DNA from 4 places in the Methylocystis sp. genome. Region 2 is predicted to be linked to each of the others. Evidence: predicted binding sites of a transcription regulator. Region 2 holds the regulator's gene; each other region holds the start of a gene.
What was found. Region 2 encodes PhoB, which activates phosphate uptake and scavenging genes when phosphate is short. Its sites were predicted from a motif close to TGTCATNNANCTGTCAT; they were not measured.
Positions count from the first base shown of each region.

Region 1: a site for PhoB is predicted at 1,709-1,725, ahead of AB7I51_RS05255 (OprO/OprP family phosphate-selective porin). Genes of this name have one in related genera too.
Region 3: a site for PhoB is predicted at 1,382-1,398, ahead of AB7I51_RS02970 (DUF47 domain-containing protein). Genes of this name have one in related genera too.
Region 4: a site for PhoB is predicted at 1,875-1,891, ahead of AB7I51_RS09270 (pyruvate kinase). Genes of this name have one in related genera too.

Region 1 is NZ_JBFWVN010000008.1:44,950-48,153, forward strand. It holds gene AB7I51_RS05255 (OprO/OprP family phosphate-selective porin) at 1-1,659, opposite strand, end outside; gene AB7I51_RS05260 (AAA family ATPase) at 1,889-3,204, opposite strand, start outside.
Region 2 is NZ_JBFWVN010000001.1:135,010-138,213, forward strand. It holds gene AB7I51_RS00680 (GcrA family cell cycle regulator) at 299-817, shown strand; gene phoB (phosphate regulon transcriptional regulator PhoB) at 831-1,574, opposite strand; gene phoU (phosphate signaling complex protein PhoU) at 1,571-2,287, opposite strand; gene pstB (phosphate ABC transporter ATP-binding protein PstB) at 2,310-3,095, opposite strand; gene pstA (phosphate ABC transporter permease PstA) at 3,092-3,204, opposite strand, start outside.
Region 3 is NZ_JBFWVN010000003.1:114,560-117,763, reverse strand. It holds gene AB7I51_RS02990 (ETC complex I subunit) at 1-301, shown strand, start outside; tRNA gene AB7I51_RS02985 (tRNA-Arg) at 311-387, shown strand; tRNA gene AB7I51_RS02980 (tRNA-Arg) at 469-545, shown strand; gene AB7I51_RS02975 (DUF2865 domain-containing protein) at 576-1,316, shown strand; gene AB7I51_RS02970 (DUF47 domain-containing protein) at 1,421-1,702, shown strand; partial or broken gene AB7I51_RS02965 (anion permease) at 1,714-2,118, shown strand; gene AB7I51_RS02960 (NUDIX hydrolase) at 2,115-2,585, shown strand; gene AB7I51_RS02955 (hypothetical protein) at 2,615-2,968, opposite strand; gene metC (cystathionine beta-lyase) at 3,043-3,204, opposite strand, start outside.
Region 4 is NZ_JBFWVN010000023.1:35,456-38,659, reverse strand. It holds gene AB7I51_RS09285 (hypothetical protein) at 1-83, opposite strand, end outside; gene pth (aminoacyl-tRNA hydrolase) at 261-866, opposite strand; gene AB7I51_RS09275 (50S ribosomal protein L25/general stress protein Ctc) at 1,101-1,745, opposite strand; gene AB7I51_RS09270 (pyruvate kinase) at 1,942-3,204, shown strand, end outside.

The DNA.
Region 1 (3,204 bases), on a different contig from region 2:
CAGCGGAGCGGACCAATGCAGCACATGAGTCCAGTTGGCCTGGAAGTGGAAGCCATTGTCCGGATACCAGTTGATGCCTAAAGTCGTGTTCTCCTGGCGGCCGCCGGCGATGCCCGCCTGATTGGCGATCACCGCGGTAGCGTTATTATTCTGCAAGACGAACTGGCTAAAGGTCAGCATGTTGTAGAGGCCCGAACCCGACCAGCGACCGCTGTTGAGATTCATCGCGCTGTATCGCGCGGCGACGCTGATAGCGCCAGGACCGCCCTTGCTGAAGGGGTGGAGAATTTTGATCTGCTCGAAGGACGCGCCATTCTTGTCCTTCACGCTGTATGCTTCGGCGCGCTCCTCGCCGGTGATGTACCACTGACCGTATCCATAGAAACCGTTGAAATAGGCCGAGGAGCCGCCCGGCGTAAAGTTGCCCAGGATCGCCGACTGCAGCATTTTGCTGGGGTTACGGTTGACCTGCATGCCGATATATTCGCCCTGGAACGAGAGCGGTCCCCACGCGGCGGCCAGTTCGAAGCCGTACTGGACTTCATTGTTGACGCATTTGCCCGGCACGCCACCGACATTGGCTGTGTTGCTGAAAACAGCGTTCCCAGGAATTCCGCCAAGCGGGAACCCACTGGAGCCGCAAGAAAGGTCGGGCGTGCCCAGCGTTTGCATGCCGAGGATGTTCGCCTCAGAACGCTCGCGGTTGCCGACGCGCAGCATGCGGTCATCGCTGGCTCCAGTGGCGTCATTCGGCTGGTGATAACGACCGGCGACGCCGAGATGGAGAACCTCATGCTCGGTTTTAATCGGGGCATAAGTCAAACGGCCGGTCACATCGAAATACTGACCGCCGCCGCGTGGCACCGGCGCCCAGAAAGTCGCCGGAGCGCTGATCAAAGTGGGAGCAAAGTTGGCGTCCTCGAAGCTCGCCGTGAAAACGCCCGCCCTGGCCGTCCAGTTGTCGCCGTGACTCGCGGCGGAGACGCCAATATGACGGAAGGGGGCGAAGCCCGGGACCGACATCGGGCGCTCGATGAAATCGATATATTTCGATGAGTTCATCGCGTCCAGGCTGAACGGCTCGTACGTCGAGCCGACGTGGATCCACACTGGACTGGTGGCGTAGGGAAGTTCGCTGTTCGGAACCTTCAGTCCGATATAAGCGTCGCGGATGCCGGCTAACCCCGAGCCGGCAAAGTCATATTGCAGCTTGTAGAACCAGATTTTCGCGGCAACGCCTTCAACTTCGAGACGCGCGCGACGGATGCCTGCCTGGCCCTTGTAACCATAGTTGGGCGCAAGGCCGATCGGCGTGTTGATGCCGCCGCCGTCAACCTGGACGCGGCCGCCGACTTTGAAGCTGTAGGCCTTGTCCTCGGTCTCGACGAACAGGCCGTTCCTGAAGCTGACGAAGACCGGCGGCGGCGGCCGATGGCCGTGGCCGTCCTTGCTGACATGCGCCTGAGCGGCGTTCGCGACATTCGTCGCCCGCTTCACCGCGACATTCTGCTTGGCGACCATCGCCTCGAGCTGCTTCAGCCGCTCCTTCAATTCGCGGATTTCGGTCGCGGTGTCAGCCGCGGCCGGAATAGCCGAAGCCGTTGTAAATAAGCCGAACGCTGCGATGGCGAGCGCGCGTTGTCCAACTCCAAGTTTCATAGGTTTAGTCCCCCGGTTAACTTTCGGGCGACAGTGAAGCCGACGCTGGATGACAGAGCCGTGACAATTGTGGCGGTGGACGGAATGTGACGATGCAAGAGCAAGGGCTTGTGGCGCCGCTGCAACAGTTTTTTCGATTGATCCTTGTTTTTTGTGGCTCTCAGGTCACAGCCAAGTCTTTTTTTTCTCGATCTCGTTTCCAAATTTCAGCGCCTGGAGCGGGCGAATCTTATCCCTGTTCCGGCGCGCGCAGCCGGACGACGCTGACGCCCCCGCCACGGCGCTCGACACAGATTTTCGTCGCGATCCGCTGCTGCAGGGAATCGACGTGACTGATCACGCCAACCCGCCTCCCCTGCCCCTGCAGCGTCTCCAGCGCGTCGACAGCGATGTCGAGGGTCGCCGAATCCAGCGCGCCGAAGCCTTCGTCGATGAACAGCGTGTCGACGAAGGAATTGCGCCCTTCCAGGCCAGCCAGCGCCAGCGCGAGCGCCAGCGACGCGAGAAAGCGCTCTCCGCCCGAAAGCGAGCGCGTCGAGCGGCGCTCGTCGCCAAGATCGCGATCGACGATCTGGAGGCCAAGCGCGCCGGCCTCGCCCGAGCGCTCGAGAGCGTATCGCGGCGCGAGCAGCTTCAGCCGCTGATTGGCGAGGGCGACAAGATGCTCCAGCGTCGCGGCCTGGGCGAAACGGCGGAACTTGTCGCCGCTCGCCGAGCCGATGGCTTCGCTGATCTCGCTCCAGAGCGTGGCCTTTGTGCACGCCGCTTCGAACTCCTCGCCCAGCGCGGCGGCGCGTTCGCGCGCCTCATCGTCTCTCGCGCGACGCTCGCGCAACGCGCCGAGCCGCGCTGATAATTCGTCAAGACGGCTGGAGACGACCTTCTCCTGGTCGGCGAGCGCCTCACGCGATATCTCGGCCGGCGCGACGGCGCGCGCTGCCTCAAGGTCCGTCTGCCGCTCCGTCACTGCAACCTCGGCCGCCGATCGCTCAGCTTCCGCCGTCTGAACGGCGCGCCGCAGCTCCACCAGCCCTTCGCCCGATATCGCAAGAAGCTGCGCCGCCGTCGCCTCATCGAAACCAGCGGCTTCGCGCGCCGCCGCAAAAGCCGACCGCGCCTCCTCGGCGCGAGTCGTCGCAGCCTCTTCAGCGCTGGCGTGATGAGAAAGACTCGCCTCACATGCGGCCTTCGCTTGCTGCGCTTCAGCCAATCCTTCGCGCGCTTCCTCGCGCTGCCGAACAGCCGCCCTGTCGCGGCCCTCGATACGGCCGCGATGCGCGGCCGTCGCTTCGCCGTTGAGAAGGCGCGCGCGTTCGCTTCGCGCATCGGCGAGACTCTCAGCGCGCGCCCAGTGATCAGCTATGGCGTCGGCCGCTCGGGCGCATGAAGCGTCCGACTCAGCGGCGAGGCGCTCCGTCGTGAGACTGATCGCGGCGACCGCCGCGCCGAGCTCATCCGATCGCGCCGACGCCTTTCGGTATTGCGCGCCAGCGCATTCGAGCGCCCGGCGCGCCGAAGCCGCGTCGCGATCGATGTCAACGGCCG
Region 2 (3,204 bases):
ATTCCGTCCAACCGCAGCGCGATCTAGCGTCGAAGCCGCGTCGCGCCGTCGCGCAAGGGTGAGTCTCTCATGCAACAGTCTTTGTGAAAGGCTGTTGAGAACGCGAGCGCGCGCTTGCCAGCGCGACTCGCGCGTGATTCAAAGTAAACAGAAAGTTTCTAGTCGGCGCCCGCATCGTTAATTCGGGCGCGTTCTCTCGAGTGTTGATGCGCGTCACATCGCGGCTGGGCTTCAGGCCTGCGCAACGGTCGGAGGCAGACTCCGATCCGCGCTCGACCCGAAAGAATGGAGAAGCCTAATGTCATGGACCGACGAACGCGTCGAACTGCTCCGCAAACTCTGGAGCGACGGGCTGAGCGCCAGTCAAGTGGCGGCTGAACTCGGACCGGGCATCACGCGCAACGCCGTCATCGGCAAGATCCACCGGCTCGGGCTCGCCGAGCGCGCCAAAACGGTCAGCGCGCAGCGGCCGCGGGTCGCCAAGGCGCCCCGTCAGACGCAGCCGCGCATGAACGGAACCGCGTCGCACGGCAATCTCGCGCTTGCTTTCGCGCCACATGCGCTGGCCGCGCCGCGGCATGCGCCTGAAGAAGAAGTGGTGATCCCGATGTCGGAGCGCGTCACGCTCATGGAGCTGCGCGAATCCATGTGCCGTTGGCCGATGGGCGATCCGACGTCTGCGGAATTCCGCTTCTGCGGCGGCAAATCAAGCATCGGCGGCGGGCCATACTGCGCTTATCATGCGCGCGTCGCCTATCAGCCGGCCCAGGATCGCCGCCGCGCGCGCGATCAGTTCAGGGCGCAGCGCTACGCGTAAGCCGTGACGGCGGTCATTCGTGGCCGAAGGTTTCGTCGAAGGAATAGCCGGCGCCGCGCACCGTGCGGATCGGATCCTTTTCGCGGCCGCGGATCATGGCCTTGCGCAGACGTCCGACATGGACGTCCACCGTGCGCTCGTCGATTTCCGCCGACATGCCCCAGACGCTGTCGAGCAGTTGCGCGCGCGTGAATACCCGGCCCGGCTTCTCCATGAAATATTCGAGCAGCCGGAACTCGGTCGGTCCGAGGTGAATTTCGCGCCCCGACCGCCGCACCCGACGCGTGTCGCGATCGAGATCGATGTCGCCGAGGGTCAGCCGCGAGGCGACGCGCTCGGGCCGCGCCCGGCGCAGCAGCGCGCGCACCCGCGCCATCAGCTCCGGCGTCGAAAACGGCTTGACGACATAGTCGTCGGCGCCGACCGAGAGCCCGCGCACGCGCTCCCCCTCTTCGCCGCGGGCGGTCAGCATGATCACCGGCATGTCCTTGGCGCTGTCGCGGGCGCGCAGCCGCCGGCAGATTTCCAGACCGGACACCCCCGGGAGCATCCAGTCGAGAATGACGAGATCGGGCGGCGACTCGGCCAGTCGCAGCTCCGCCTCGTCGCCATTGTCGACATGTTCGACCTGGTAGCCCTCAGCCTCGAGATTATAGACAAGCAGCGTCGCAAGCGAGGTCTCGTCCTCGACGACGAGGATGCGCGGCGCTCGATCGCTTTTGCCGTTGCGCTGTACGACGGAAGTCACTTCGTTCATTGCGCCGCCTCATCCTTCACGCCGAAATCGGGAACGCGCGATTTCGGTCGTTCGGTGGGCATCGACTCTCCGGTGACGAGATAAATCACTGTTTCCGAAATATTGGTCGTGTGATCGCCGATCCGCTCCAGATTCTTCGAACAGAACAGGAGATGGGTGCAAAAGGAGATGTTGCGCGGATCCTCCATCATGAAGGTGAGAAGATCGCGGAAGACGGAATCCTCGAGCGCGTCGAGATCGGAATCATTCTGCCACACGGCGTGCGCGCGCTCCGTGTCGCGCAAGGCGTAGGCGTCGAGCGCGTCCTTAAGCTGCATCGCGGCGACTTCATGCATCGACTTCAGGCCGACGATGGCGCGCGGGACTCGGGCCTCCGAGACGATCTTGAGCGTTCGCTTGGCGATGTTTTTCGCGAGATCGCCGACGCGTTCGATATCGCCGGAGATGCGGATCGCGGCGATGCATTCGCGCAGATCGACCGCCAGCGGCTGACGACGCGCGATGGTGAGAATGGCGTTTTCCTCGATTTCGCGCTGAAGCGCGTCGAGCCGCGGATCGCTGGAGACAACGCGATGGGCGAGGTCGACGTCGAAGCTCGACAGGGCGTCCATCGCCTCCGCCAGCATTTTTTCGGCGACGCCGCCCATTTCAGCGATGCGCCGTCCGAGGGACTCAAGATCCCGATCGTAGGATTTGACAATATGATCGCTCATGAGCGCCGTCCTTGAGTCGCTGTTAGCCGAAACGGCCGGTGATATAGTCGAGCGTTCGCTTCTCTTTCGGCTTGTTGAACACGTCGTCCGTCTCGCCGAACTCGACGAGCTCGCCGAGATACATGAAGGCGGTGTAATCGGAGACGCGAACCGCCTGTTGCATGTTGTGCGTAACGATCGCGATCGTGTAGCGGTTCGTCAGCTCGTCGATGAGCTCCTCGACCTTCGCCGTCGAGATCGGATCGAGCGCGGAACAGGGCTCGTCGAACAGGATCACTTCCGGCTGCACGGCGACGCTGCGGGCAATGCAGAGACGCTGCTGCTGGCCGCCAGAAAGCCCAAGGCCGCTTGCCTGAAGCTTATCCTTGACCTCGTCCCAAAGCGCCGCGCCGCGCAGCGCCGTTTCGACGCGCTGGTCGAGATCGGCGCGCGACAGTTTCTCATAGAGCCGAATGCCGAAGGCGATGTTCTCATAGATCGACATTGGGAAAGGCGTCGGCTTCTGGAAAATCATGCCGACGCGCGCCCGCAGGGCGTTGAGGTCGATCGCAGGGTCGAGGATGTTTTCGCCGTCGAGGAGCACCTCGCCCTCCGCCCGCTGTCCGGGATAGAGGTCGTACATGCGGTTCATCACCCGCAGCAAGGTCGACTTGCCGCAGCCCGAAGGACCGATGAAGGCGGTCACCTTATTGGCGTGGAGCGGCAGGCTGATGTTCTTGAGCGAACGATCGGCACCGTAAAAGAAATCAAGACCGCGCACCGTAACTTTTGTCGGCGGTTCTTTCGGAGATTGGACGGCGGCGTTCATTTCGATTTCCTCCGGCCGGCGCTTAACGTGCGCGCGGCGATCGACAGGGCGAGAACTGCGACAGTGATCAGCAGCGCGCCGGTCCAGGCGAGTTGCTGCCAGTCCTTGT
Region 3 (3,204 bases), on a different contig from region 2:
ACGCATCTATCTTCCCGCGCCGAGCGCCACTCAATCCGGTCCCGGCTCCGATTTGTGGCGCCTCGACTTCGAGCCGGAACTGCCGCGCAGCATCGAGCCGCTCATGGGCTGGACGAGCTCCGGCGACATGCGCCAGCAGGTCAGACTCAAATTCGCGACGAAGGAAGAGGCGATCGCTTACGCCGAGCGCAACGGCCTCGCCTATCGCGTCGAGGAGCCAAGGCCCAATCTCGCGGCGCGTCGCGGCGTATCCTATTCAGATAATTTCAAAACCAGCCGCATCGGACTCTGGACGCATTGAGTCATCTTCGGCCCCGTAGCTCAGCCGGATAGAGCAACTGCCTTCTAAGCAGTAGGTCGCAGGTTCGAATCCTGCCGGGGTCGCCATATATGACTCCCCTGTCGGACGTCGTCTGGCGCCGCATTCACCGTGGTGATACGGTATGCGGCGTAAGCTGCGCCGTCGACGGCTCCGTAGCTCAGCCGGATAGAGCAACTGCCTTCGAAGCAGTAGGTCGCAGGTTCGAATCCTGCCGGGGTCGCCAGTCGAAGTTAAAGTCGACGAGGACAGGCAGATGCGACTCAACCGCCTGGGCGCGAGAAGAATCGCCGGCCTTCTAGCTATGGCGGCGGCGCTCGTTTCGCCCCTCGACACTTTGGCGCAAGGCGATTTTTTCGATGACCTCTTTGGACCGGAGCCGTATTCGGCCTATCCGGCGCGCCGGTCCGGGCGCGTTACGCATCCGCGTCCGCGGCCTCGGGCGCCGAAGGCCGCTATTCGGCGCGACAGGGCTCCAGAGGCGCACGCCGAGGAAGATTCGATGTCGGGCGGCGGCTATTGCGTGCGCGCCTGCGACGGCTATTATTTTCCTTTGATCAAGTCTTCGCTGGTCTCCGGCCAGCATTCGTGCGAACTCGCCTGTCCGTCGGCGCGCGTTGAGCTCTATGAGGGCGAAAGCATCGAGGATGCGCGCAACGCCAAGGGCGGTCGCTATTCGGCGCTGCCGGTCGCTTTCAGCTTTCGGGATAAATTGACGGCGGGATGTTCCTGCAACGATCCGGCCACGTCTCACAATTACTTTCTGAGGCTTTCGCGCAGAGACCCAACATTGCGGGACGGCGACGTCGTCATTGGACAGAATGGCGCGTTCATATATAGCGGCTCCAGTCTGGTCAGCCTCAGCCGCGCCTCGCGCCACATCCGCGCGCGCCTTCGCAACGTGCTGCCCCGCAGATTCGCGCCGAAAGATGCAAGCGTTTCTCTGTCCCAGGAAGACGCGTTCGCTTGGAACAAAACGCAGCGGCGCGCGAAATAGTCGCAGCCGCCAGCATCTCGCCGCTTTACAGCCGAGGTTCGCCCGGCTATGTGCGCGAGCCGAGTATGACGGTTTTATGACGAAGATTCGGGGGCGAGAGCGCCATGCTTTCTTGGTTCCAGGCGCTCATGCCGAGAGAGGAGCGCTTCTTCGACCTATTCGAGCGCCACGCGGAGACGCTCGTCGCTCGCGCGCATGTGTCGCGCGAATTGTTGAACGGCGGCGAGCGCGTCGCTTTGTGCGCTCAGGAAATCCGCCGCCAGGAGCATGAGGCCGACGCCACCAGGCGCGAGGCGCATCTCAGGGTTCGCCGCACATTCATCACGCCCTTCGATCGCAGCGACATCCGCGCCGATCGCGTCTCCGGCATCGTTGAGCATATCTAGGGCCCGTGCAAGTGATCGCCGCGCTCCTCTATGCGCATGGCGCGCTCCGCGGCGCATTTTACGCGCCCTTTCGGGTCGTCATCGCCTGTCAAGCCGCCATGGGCCTTGGAACTTTGTTTGGCGGTTGGCGAATCGTGCGCACAATGGGGTCGCGAATCACGCGGTTGACTCCTATTCAGGGATTCTGCGCCGAGACCGGAGGAGCCATTACCTTGTTCCTGGCGACGGGATTGGGAATCCCCGTGTCGACGACGCACACGATTACCGGCGCGTTCATCGGCGTTGGCGCGTCGCGGCGCGTCGCGGCGGCGCGCTGGAATGTCGCAAAGGATATCGTCGTCGCCTCGGTCGTCACCATGCCCATGGCCGCCTTTTTTGCTGCGGCGTTCTATGTGCTCGCGAGGTTCGTGGCATGAAGACGCCGAAACCCAAGAAGAAGCGCGAGGGCGCTAGCCCCGTTCCACGCACGCAATATGCGGCCTTGCCCTGGCGAATCGCCAATGGTCGGATGGAGGTGATGCTGGTCACCTCGCGCGACACCAAGCGCTGGGTCGTTCCGAAGGGCTGGCCGATGAAGGGCCGCAAACCGCATATCGTTGCGGCGATCGAAGCGGTGCAGGAAGCCGGACTCCTTGGCAAGATCGATAAGGTGAAGCTCGGCGACTTTAGCTATGAGAAACGCCTCAAGAGCGGGACCACCGTCGACTGCCGCGTCGAGGTGTTCTCTCTTCGCGTGCGACTGCAGCGTAAGAAATGGCCAGAGAAAAGCCAGCGCGCCACCCGCTGGTTCGAATGCGCCATCGCCGCCGATCTCGTCGAAGAGCCCGAATTGCGTGATCTAATGATCGCCTTCTGTGGCGCGGCGGCGCAGAATAACGCGTAGAGCGACGGTCTAAGCAATTCGCCGCCGCCCTATCGCGTCGGAGTCGACGGCGGATCGGCGCGCATCCAGCCCTTCGGCAGCTTCATGCGCGCGGCCTTGCAAAATTCCGTCGGCTCGGCAGCTTTGGCGGTTCTATCCCTTCGCGAAGGGCGGGCCCGGACCGGCGCGGCGGGAACGACCTTGTCGCCCTTGTTGTAGATCGTCTTGTCCTTGCAAACATCTGGGCATTTGCCGATGACGTCGGACTTGTTCTGGCCGCAGCCCTTGCAGGCGCATGTGACGTTCGGGAAGTCCTGGCCGCTGGCGGCAAGCGCCGGCGCAAGGCCGGCAATCAACCACCCGCAGACGCCAGCATAAGCGGCAAACCGGGAAACGGGCGCCATATCTCTTCTCCCTTCGAACGACCTTCGCCACACAGGAAATAGGAAGTTTGGAATATATTCTAAGCGCGGCGTCTTTAGGAGACTTTGAGCCGGCCGAGCCCCGCCGCCAGATCCGACTTCAGATCGGCGACGTCCTCCAGGCCAATCGAGAAGCGCAGCGCCGGTCCTTCTGGGGCCCAGCGCGTGGCCGTCCTGTAAGAGGCGCAGTCGAACGGCAACACGAGGCTTTCATAGCC
Region 4 (3,204 bases), on a different contig from region 2:
GCGGCTGCGAAGGCGGCGCTCGAATGAATCACCATCGGCGCAGCGAGAAGGGCGCCGAGAGCCAGTATCGTCGTGAGTTTCATGGCTAGTCTCCGATGAGGGAATTTTGCATCCCTTTTTTGCCCCTGAACTGTCTACGACGCGCCCACTGAACCGGCGCTGAAATCGCCGTTCATTCCGGCTTCATCGACGAGTGAGGGGCGATGATCAGCGACCGATCATTTGCGCTTGGAAAGAGCGGAGCGAAGCGCCTTTGCGCCTCATGTCTCGCCCACCCGCTTCACCGCGCTGAAGCCTTTCGCGTCCAAGGCGAGATGGAGCTTGTTCTGCAGGCCGGCGTCGTCGCCCTTGACGAGCAGCGCGGCGTTATCGGCGATCGCCTCGCAGAGCGCGCTCACCCAGGGCTCCTCGCTCTTGGCGAAATCGCTCAGCACATAAGAGTGAACGAGCACCTTGTCGCCGGGGTGGCCGATGCCGAGCCGCAGGCGCTTGTAGTCATTGCCGATATGCGCGGTGATCGAGCGCAGCCCGTTATGTCCTGCGCCGCCGCCGCCTGTTTTGATCCGGCATTTGGCCGGCGCGAGATCGAGTTCGTCGTGGATGACGACGATCTCGTTGAGGCCGATCTTGTGAAAGCGCGCCGCTTCGCCGACCGAACGGCCGCTTTCGTTCATGTAAGTTTGCGGCTCCAGCAGCATGACGCGTTCGCCGCCGATCGTCCCCTCGCTGACGAGGCCCTGAAACCGCGCCCGCGCCTGCGGGAAGCCATACCGCTTCGCGATCGCTTCGAGCGCCATGAAGCCGACATTGTGTCGATTCCTGGCGTAAGCGCGGCCAGGATTGCCGAGTCCGACGAGGAGCAGCATTTTTCAGCCTCTGATACGACATCGGTTTGAACGGCTCGGGGTCTGTCATTCCCGACGCGCGAAGCGCGATCGGGAATCCAGAGCAAGACCAGCGTTCTTGGATTGACTCCGGATTCCTGGTCAGGCCTTTGGCCTGCCGGGAATGACAAGGTCCAAGCGAACGGATCAGGCGGAATTCGTATGACATAAAAATGGCCGGGCGAACCCGGCCATTAACACGGCAGATTTACGCCGTTACTTCTTCTTTTCGTCCTTGGCGGGAGCCGCCGCTGGCGCAGCCGCCGCTGCTGGAGCCTCCTCTGCCGCGCCGCCGCCGGCCGGCGGCGTCAGACTGGCCACGGTGAAATCCTTGTCGGGATTCGTCGGCTTGCAGCCCTGGGGCAACGGGATCGCCGAAATATGCAGCGAATCGTTGAAGTCCGTGCCGGTCAGGTCGGCGGTGATCGCTTCCGGAATATTGTCGGCCGGCACCCACATCTCCACCGTATGGAAGACGATGTTGAGCGCGCCGCCGCGCTTTAATCCGGGCGAGGCTTCCTGGTTGATGAAATGCACGGGGACATTGACGCGCAGGCGCGAGCCGGGCCTCAGGCGCAGAAAATCGACATGGATCGGCGTGTCCTTGACGACGTCGAGCTGATAGTCGCGCGGGATGGCGCGCTCCTTCTTGCCGTCGATGTCGAGCTCGAAAATCGTCGTGAGGAAATGCCCCGCGAAGATGAGCTGGGAGACGCTCTTCTTGTCGAGCGAGAGCGGCTGCGGCGCTTCGCCGCCCCCGTAGAGCACTGCTGGAATGCGGCCTTCACGGCGAACGCTGCGGGCGGCCCCCTTGCCTGTCCCGCTGCGCACCGCGGCCGCGAGCTTCTTGGTCTCGGCCATGTCGGTGTCCTTCAAGTCAAAAGAAAAGGCGCTGCTCGCCTCCAGGGGTGTCGGAAACGCAGGCGCCGGCGGCGGTTATAGAGGCCGGCGCGGGGCATGGCAAGATTGCCGCACCGGTGCGCAGGCAGATGTTATAAATCTGTCGTCGTGTCTCGGGCAGATGGCGCTCATGGCAAGCGATGAGACAGTTATAGACGTGGGCCTGAAGGCCGAGGACGCAACCTTTGAGCTGCGCCAAATCCGAGACGAGGTCGCCGCGCTGCGCGACGCCGTGGCGCGCGAAAGCGAGACGCGCCGCCTGGACTGGGGCGTTAGCGGCGAGGGCGCGCGCAATCTCGCCCATTATCTCGCGCTCCGCAGCCATGATCTGATCGCGCTGCAGCTGCGCCTTTCCGCTTACGGGCTGTCTTCGCTCGGCCGCAGCGAAGCGGATGTCATGACGGCGCTCGACGCGCTGCTGACGACGCTGCGCAGGCTGTGCGGGGAAGAAGCGGCCTATCCTCCGCGCGAAGCGATGCGCGCGGGCGAGGATGCGCTGATCCGCGCCTGCGACCAAATCTTTGGCGACAGCGGGGGCGTGCGCCAGACGCGCATCATGGCGACGCTGCCGAGCGAAGCCGCGACCGATGCGAGCCTCGTCGCGGCGCTGATCGACGCCGGCATGGATTGCGCCCGCATCAATTGCGCCCATGACGACGTTGCGGCATGGAGCCAGATGATCGACAACGTCCGAGCCGCCTCGCGGCGTCTCGACCGGCCCTGCCGGGTTCTGATGGACATTGCGGGGCCGAAGCTTCGGATAGAGGCGGTGCGCGCCCCGGAGCACTACCGCCTGCATCCGGGGGAGCGTCCGCGTCTTGTCGCCCGCCTTGACGAGCGCGGCGGCCCCGTCGCCTTTTCGCTAAATTTTCCGCAAGTCGTTTCGCAACTGCGCCCAGGCGCGGAGATTTCTTTTGACGACGGCAAGGCGACAGGGCGCATCGTCGCGGTGGATGACGAGGGCGTGGAGATCGAAATTATTGCGGCGCGGACGAAAGGCATGCGGCTGAAGCCGGACAAGGGCGTCAACCTTCCCTCGATCGACCTCGAACTCCCGCCGCTCACCAAGAAGGATATCGCCGATCTCGACCTCGTGGCGCGTTCGGCGGATATCGTCGGCTTTTCCTTCGTTCAGCGGGCGGAAGACGTGATTCTCCTGCAGGCCGAACTTGCCGCGCGGCGCGGCGAAAAGCCTGCGCAAGCGCTTGTCCTGAAGATCGAAACGCCGCTCGCCATCCGCAACCTCCCAGCGTTGATCGTCCAGTCGGCGGCGCGTCATCCCACGGCGGTGATGATCGCGCGCGGCGATCTTGCGGTTGAGGTCGGCTTCGCGCGCCTATCCGAGATGCAGGAAGAAATCCTGTGGCTGTGCGAGGCGGCGCATGTCCCCGTCATCTGGGCGACGCAGGTGCTGGACCAA